Regions from separate parts of the Streptosporangium sp. DT93 genome, predicted to be linked through region 2. Evidence: riboswitches for the same ligand, from Rfam matches in the RefSeq annotation. Region 2 holds a riboswitch; each other region holds the start of a gene.
The links. A riboswitch is a leader RNA that binds a small molecule or an ion and turns the genes downstream of it on or off. The one in region 2 is predicted to bind cyclic di-AMP.

Region 1: it holds a riboswitch for cyclic di-AMP, as region 2 does, so the genes downstream of both, ACLQ2R_RS38640 (CHAP domain-containing protein) here and ACLQ2R_RS24255 (C40 family peptidase) in region 2, are expected to answer to the same signal.
Region 3: it holds a riboswitch for cyclic di-AMP, as region 2 does, so the genes downstream of both, ACLQ2R_RS31575 (hypothetical protein) here and ACLQ2R_RS24255 (C40 family peptidase) in region 2, are expected to answer to the same signal.

Annotation. Positions count from the first base shown of each region.
Region 1 is NZ_JBNCLF010000034.1:51,159-53,351, reverse strand. It holds gene ACLQ2R_RS38645 (oxidoreductase) at 1-227, shown strand, start outside; cyclic di-AMP (ydaO/yuaA leader) riboswitch at 762-900, shown strand; gene ACLQ2R_RS38640 (CHAP domain-containing protein) at 920-1,636, shown strand.
Region 2 is NZ_JBNCLF010000012.1:34,098-36,290, forward strand. It holds gene ACLQ2R_RS24250 (DUF1905 domain-containing protein) at 194-484, shown strand; cyclic di-AMP (ydaO/yuaA leader) riboswitch at 901-1,057, shown strand; gene ACLQ2R_RS24255 (C40 family peptidase) at 1,191-1,748, shown strand; gene ACLQ2R_RS24260 (hypothetical protein) at 1,830-2,193, shown strand, end outside.
Region 3 is NZ_JBNCLF010000019.1:3,785-5,977, reverse strand. It holds gene ACLQ2R_RS31575 (hypothetical protein) at 28-783, opposite strand; cyclic di-AMP (ydaO/yuaA leader) riboswitch at 1,037-1,186, opposite strand; gene ACLQ2R_RS31570 (DUF4253 domain-containing protein) at 1,523-2,193, opposite strand, start outside.

The sequences.
Region 1 (2,193 bases), on a different contig from region 2:
CGGGCCGCCCCCTCAGCGTCCTGATGCGCCTGCTGCTGCGCTCGCCCGCCAAGGGCGCCCTGCCCTCCCTGTACGCCGCCACCTCTCCCGAGGCCGAGGGCGGGCAGTACGTCGGCCCCGGGCCCCGGGTGCTGCGTCCCTCCGCGCGGGCGGCCGATCCGGCGGTGGCGGCGCGCCTGTGGGAGGTGTCGGAGGAGCTGACCGGCGTACGGTTCGCGGAGTCCTGAAGGCGGCCCTGAGCCCTGCCCGGGCATCGCCGGATCCGGTGCCCGGAAGGGCCTCGCGAGGGGTTTGAATAGGTTTTGAATAGGTTTACGAGGGGGTCGTCCGGCGCTCCCCGAGTTTTTACCATCGAAGGCCAGTTCGATGAAACGCGCCCTCGGTGACGTCCGGGGCGGGCGTCCCGGCACACCTCCGGAGACCTCTGCCCGCGCGAGGGGGAGTCGGCGTACCACGACCGGATCGCCGGGGGCAGCGGGATTCCTCGCCCGGCCGACCGGAAAAGCCCGGCCCCGGAAAGGGGCACGCGCAGGTCGCGGGAAGGGCGATCCATTCCCCTCCCCCGGGGGCGGAATACCCCTCCCTACCCTCCTGACCAGGGCCTACTGCCACGTGAAGGCAATATGTCTTGCTTGTAATCGTCTGTCCGGATGACGTAAGTTCATCCCGTTCATGGCAAATGTCTAGGTCTATCCAGGTCTGAGCATTGCCGTCACATTGCCCGACCGTGTCTCGTCGGAGCGGACCCCCTCCGCCCCCGGTGAGCACGGCCGCCGAATCCGCGAGGTCTGCGGAACCGGGGAACCACGTTCCTGGGGTGAATCAACGCATCCGTGCGTCGTAGGGCACTTCCCAGCCCGAACCCGTCAGCTAACCCGGTAGGTGGAATGGAAGCGACGCAAGGAGTCGAACCCCCATCATGACCGAGCACACCCCCACCCCCACCCGCACCCCCACCGCCCCCCGACTGGCACGCATCCTGCTCAGCGCCGCCGTCGTCCTGGCCGCCGGGGTCTCGGGCCCCGCCGCACTGGCCGACGACCACACCTCCCTGACCCCTCCCGCCGACACCAGGACCGCGGAGGTCTCGCAGGACGCCGGATCCGCCACCCCCCTGGAGATCGCGGCCCAGCGGCTTCCCAAGGTCACGGCCGCGCAGGTGCTGAACCTGGCCGCGCAGCAGATCGGCGTCCGGGAGAACTCCATGGGCGGCGGGACCAAGTTCCACCAGTGGTACATGTCCTCCCCCCGTGCCCAGGAGACCGCCGCCCGCGACGGAGGCAACATCTACGGCTACGCCAACGCCCCCTGGTGCGCGATGTTCGTGTCCTGGGTCGGCGAGATGGCCGGCATCCGGCCCACGATGGGCTGGGACGCCTACACCGTCACCCACGCCAAGTGGTTCGCGGAGAACGGGCACTGGGGCACCGTCCCCACCCCCGGCGCCGTCGTCTACTTCGACTGGCAGCAGGGCAAGAGCATCGACGGGATCGACCACGTCGGCTTCGTCAAGCAGGACAACGGGGACGGCACGATCACCACGATCGAGGGCAACACCGGCAACGGTGACGTCGAGCAGCTCGTCCGGCCCGTCTCCGAGGTCGTCGGCTACGGCTACCCGGTCTACGCCGGCTGACCCCTCCCATCCCCTCCCGACCGGCCGGGGTCTTCACCCGGCCGGGACGCACCCGTCGTCCACCGTGCCCGCCCATGACCGCCCATGACCGCCTGCGCCTGCCTGTGACCGCCCGTGCCCGCCGTCCCACCCACCAGGGAGGCGGGCCTCGCCGTGCGCGCCCTCCGGCCCCCACGCGGCCGTACGGGATCCCGTGCGCGTGAGCCGTACCACCCCAGCGCCGGCCACACCCCGCGGGTACGACGACACCCTCGGGCACGACGACACGCGGACGCCGACCGCAGGGCCGGGCACGACCGTACGCGGGCATGACCCGTACGCCGGGCATGACGGCAGGCGGGCACGGCGACAGCGAGCACGACGGCACGCGGGTGCGACGGCACCGCGACCGTACGGGGCATGGCGGCATGATGGCACGAAGGCGGGGCCCCGCGCTGGATCACACCCGGATCGGCCCCGGGTTGGGAGCGCGAAATGCCCTGACTGTATGCCCGTGTGATGGGAGCGCTCCCAAAACCCTATATGGGATGTATATCACCATTTAGGGCCTCTAGACC
Region 2 (2,193 bases):
GCCGGGATTCCCAAGGGACTCCGCCGTGCGAGGGCCGCTCGTTCGTCTCCGGGGGCGTCCCCCGGGCGCCGGTGAGGACATTTCGTGCGCGGGCGACGATTCCGGGGCCTCGCGGGAGTCATCCTCATGGACCACCGGCCCCTCCGCGTCCGCGGGGGGTACGCCGCGACACACGACCCGGGAGACGACGACCATGCCCACGCCCACGACCCCGCAGCCGCTCGACCACATCTTCACCGCCCCGATCGAGAAGGACGGCACCTTCGCCACCTTCGTGACCGTGCCGGACTCGGCCGAGGTCCTCGGCACGAGGCGGGCCGTGAAGGTCGCCGGGACGATCGACGGCCACCCGTTCACCGCCACGCTCATGCCCTCGGGCTCCGGCCCGCACTGGCTGCCCCTGCGGGCGGAACTGTGCAGGCTCATCGGCAAGCACGCGGCCGGCGACGAGGTGGCGTTCCACCTCGACCGGAGGCTGAGCTGACCCGCCGGTCCCTCGCGGGCCCGGGGCGGTGTCTTCCCCGGATCCGGCCGGCCGGGTTTTCCGCCGAGCCGGAACGGGGGCACGGCGACCCGGGCCAGGGCCCTCCCGGGGGATCACCGCGGAAGAAGGCGCGGTGTGATGAAGATAACAAAAATCGTGATTTCCGAGGGCGCGAGTCCGGTGTGACGAGAGTCATATCTCGATCGCATAAATAGGCATCACGCAGCGGTAACGGTGAGATCAAGATGCCTTCTCGATCCCCCGTTTCGAGGAACCCTTTGCCGAAACGTGGCGATCGGAGTAACTTCTGGCTGCGCGACGTGCAAGCCATGCCGCCGCGGTGAACGACGGTCTTCGGGCCGTCTGCCCCAGAGAAATCCAACCGGCCACCGTGCCCCCGCAAGGGGCGACGTCATCGCGGTGGCCCGCCGAATTCATGCAGCCAGGAGCATGGAACCGGGGACCCAGAAGGCCCCTAACGGTGGCCAGGGGTGAATCGGCACATTTGTGTCGTAGGGCATCTTCCAAGCCCGAATCCGTCAGCTAACCCGGTAGGCATCAGTGGAAGCACCAAGGAGAAATCCTGTCTACCACCCCGCGCAACCCCCGTCTGTCACGCCTTTTCCGCCTTTCCCTGGGCGGCGTCGCCCTTACGTTGACCGCCTCGGCCGGAGCGGTCACCCTGGGACCCACCACGGCGCAGGCGATGACGGACAATCCCCCTGAGATTCTGGTCAGCGGCACGACCGGCGTCTCCGAGCAGGCCTCCGACACGGAGGCGGCGAGCGCCGGGGGTGCGAAGAGCACCGACCGGATCGCCAGGAACGTCAAGGTCAAGGCCAGGACGAAGAGGGCACCGGCCACGGCGAAGAAGACCGGGACGAGCAGGGCGGCACTGCAGAAGGTCCGGGCCGTCAAGGCCGTGACGGAGGCCAGGAAGCAGGTCGGCGATCCGTACCGGTGGGGAGCCTCCGGTCCCGGCGCGTTCGACTGCTCCGGGCTCGTCCGCTACGCCTGGCGCAAGGCGGGGGTGTCCCTCCCCAGGATCACGCAGAGCCAGTACCGGTCGATCAGGAAGAAGGTCTCGTGGAGCAGGCTGCTCCCCGGTGACCTGCTGTTCTTCAGCGGAAAGGGCCACGTCGGCATGTACGTCGGCAAGGGCAGGATGGTCCATTCGCCGAGTAGCGGCAAGACGGTGCGGATCGTGAAGCTGCAGGGCCACTACAGGTCCACCTTCGCGGGAGCGGTCCGTCCCGGCGTCTGACCCCGGGCGTCGCGACAGCGGCCCCGTCCCCCTGCCCGGGGGACGGGGCCGCTTCCGCGTGTTCGGCTACCATCGGCTCACATGTCCGTCCCGAACGGGTCCCCGCCGCGCGGATCCGTCCCGCGTGGATCCGTCCCGCGCGGACGCCGCGCCGTGCTCGCCGGGACGCTGGCGCTGCTGAGCGCCGGCCCGCTCACCGGCGCCGGGCCCCTGCCCGCCGGCCTCCGCGACCTCTGGCCGGACGGCACAACCGTCGTCCGCGGCCGGGACTCCGTGGTGGCCGGCCACCACGTGCCGCCCGCCGTCCTGCGGGACCTGGCCGCCAGGGCCGACCGGGCCTGCCGCACCGTCGCGGCCGTCTGGGGGCCGGTACGCGCGGTGGTCCTGTTCCCGGCCACCGACGCCGAGGCCGCGGCGCTCGCCGGGGCGCGCGCCACCCCCGCCC
Region 3 (2,193 bases), on a different contig from region 2:
GGTCGCGAGCCGGGTCACCGGACCGGGTCACCAGACGACGGCGCCCGGCTCCCGCACGGTCCATCCGGGGGCCGAGAGGGCGTCGGCCGTGACCTTGGGCTTGGCGGACGACGACGCCGGGGCGGCGCTCAGGCGCTCGGTCTCGACGGGCTTCTGCGGGCGCCCGGACTTGGCCAGCACGGTCTGGGGCGGCGCGGCCGGGTTGGCGTCCTTGCGACCCCAGGCGCCGGTGGAGAAGGCCACGGGGTGGTTCTTCCTGCCCACGCCGTCGCCCCATCGGGTGATGACGTACTCGACGTCGATGTGACCCATGCCGCCGTTGCCGTCCACGCCGAGCGTTCCGGTGTTGAACGTGCCGCCGGTCAGGTCGGCGAAGGTCTTGGCGTCGAGGTCGAGCATGATGCCCCGGTTGGAGGGCACTCCGGGACCGCGGTCGCCGACGAAGAACTTGGCCCGCTTGCCCTTGTAGAGGATGTAGCCCTCGGTGAGCAGCGGCCAGCTCGGACTGGCGATCATGCCCTTCTGCATCGGCCTGCCACTGGCCGGCAGGCCGGTGTCACCGGCGCGGCCCGAGGAGTCGTCCCAGAAGTAGGAGGCCGTGGTGGATCCGTGGAGCAGGACGGCCTCGACGCCGTCCTCGGGGCCGGCCACCGCGGGGGCGGTGGCGGCGAAGCCGGGGCTGAGGGGCGTCGCCGAGGCGACACCGGCGGAGGCCAGCACGCTCACCCCGGCGAGGGTGGCGGCGGCCAGGCGGTTTCTGCACGTGCCGAAAGAAAGACGCATGGGGGAAAGGCTCTTTCGCGAGGGAACGGGGCTACCGCGTGCGACACGCCGAAAAGGGGTGCACGGGTGATGGCGCGCTCATCGGAATGGGGACGTAACCGGATGAATCCAGTCGTTACGTAGAGCGCTACCGGGAGGTGCCGCGATCAGGCGCGGCGCGAAAGCTGTGGGGGACGGGGGGCGGGGGAAGGCTTCAGGGGGTCGGCGCGGACAGGGGGTGCACCGACGCGGTGACGCGGTCATCCATGAGGGGGTCTCCTCTCCATCTCGTCTACCGGGTTAGCTGACGGGTTCGGGCGGTGGAGTTGCCCTACCGCCGCATGTTCTCGGCGGATTCACCCCGGAAATTGGGTCCCCGGTTCCCGTGGCCCTGAGGGCTCTCGGGATTCGACGCCGGCCGATCGCTCCCTCTTGTGAAGGGCGGGTCACCGGCCGATAACAGGGGACACTACCCACCTAAACCAGACAAAGCAAAGCAAAGGCCACGAAAACCCTATAAGATCTACCTAGTTGGCAAAAAGTCCCCTAAAGCACTCAACATCTGGGTTCGCTCCAGCGCACGCCTCGTCGGCCCGCACCCCCGTGCGGCACGGGGATGCCGGGCATGCCGGGAACGGCGGACGCGGCAGGGGCACGGTAAAGGCACGGCGGGAACGGCAGGCGTGCGGCGGGGACGACCGGGACGGCACCCATGACCACGCGTGACGAGGGCGGCGGGGCCTCCGGCCCGTCCGGCGGCTCAGTCCCACCAGAACGACCAGGCGTTCCTGCCCTTGATCTGCTCGGCGTAGTCGATGAGGGTCCCCGCGCCCTGGACGATGCTGTCGGGGCAGAACGTCCAGTGCTCCGCGGCGACCTGCAGGGCGTGCTCGAAGGTCGTCGGCGGGGCCGCCACGCTGACGTCGAGGGTGTTGAACCCCATCCCCACCACCCGCACCCCGAACCTGTCCTCCCAGCTCCGCACGACGGCCGCGAGCGGGACCATCCACTCGTTGTGGTTCAGCGCGCCCTGCCAGCCCATGACGGCGAGGGCGTCGGCCCCGCGCTCGACCGCGACGAGCCCGAGCGGCGTCCTGCGCTCGGCCACCAGCCCCGCGTACCAGTCGGCGACCACCCCGGGGTCGGCGGCGGGCCTGCCGGCCGGCGCCGGGCCGGGGCACTCGGGGCCGAAGGGGTCGAGCAGTTCGAGCTGGTCGACGTGGGCCCTGGAGATCCAGTCGGACCACACCTCGGCCATGAACGCGTCCACGCGGTAGTTGTCGATCTCGGCGGCCGCGTCAGGGGCGATCTGACCTGCCGACCAGGGCTGGACGGAGTCCTCCAGCAGCACCGGCCACAATCCCGACCGCCCGTGCTCGGCCCGCAGCCGCGCCCAGTACTCCCCCGAGACCGTGACCTCGCTGAGCCAGA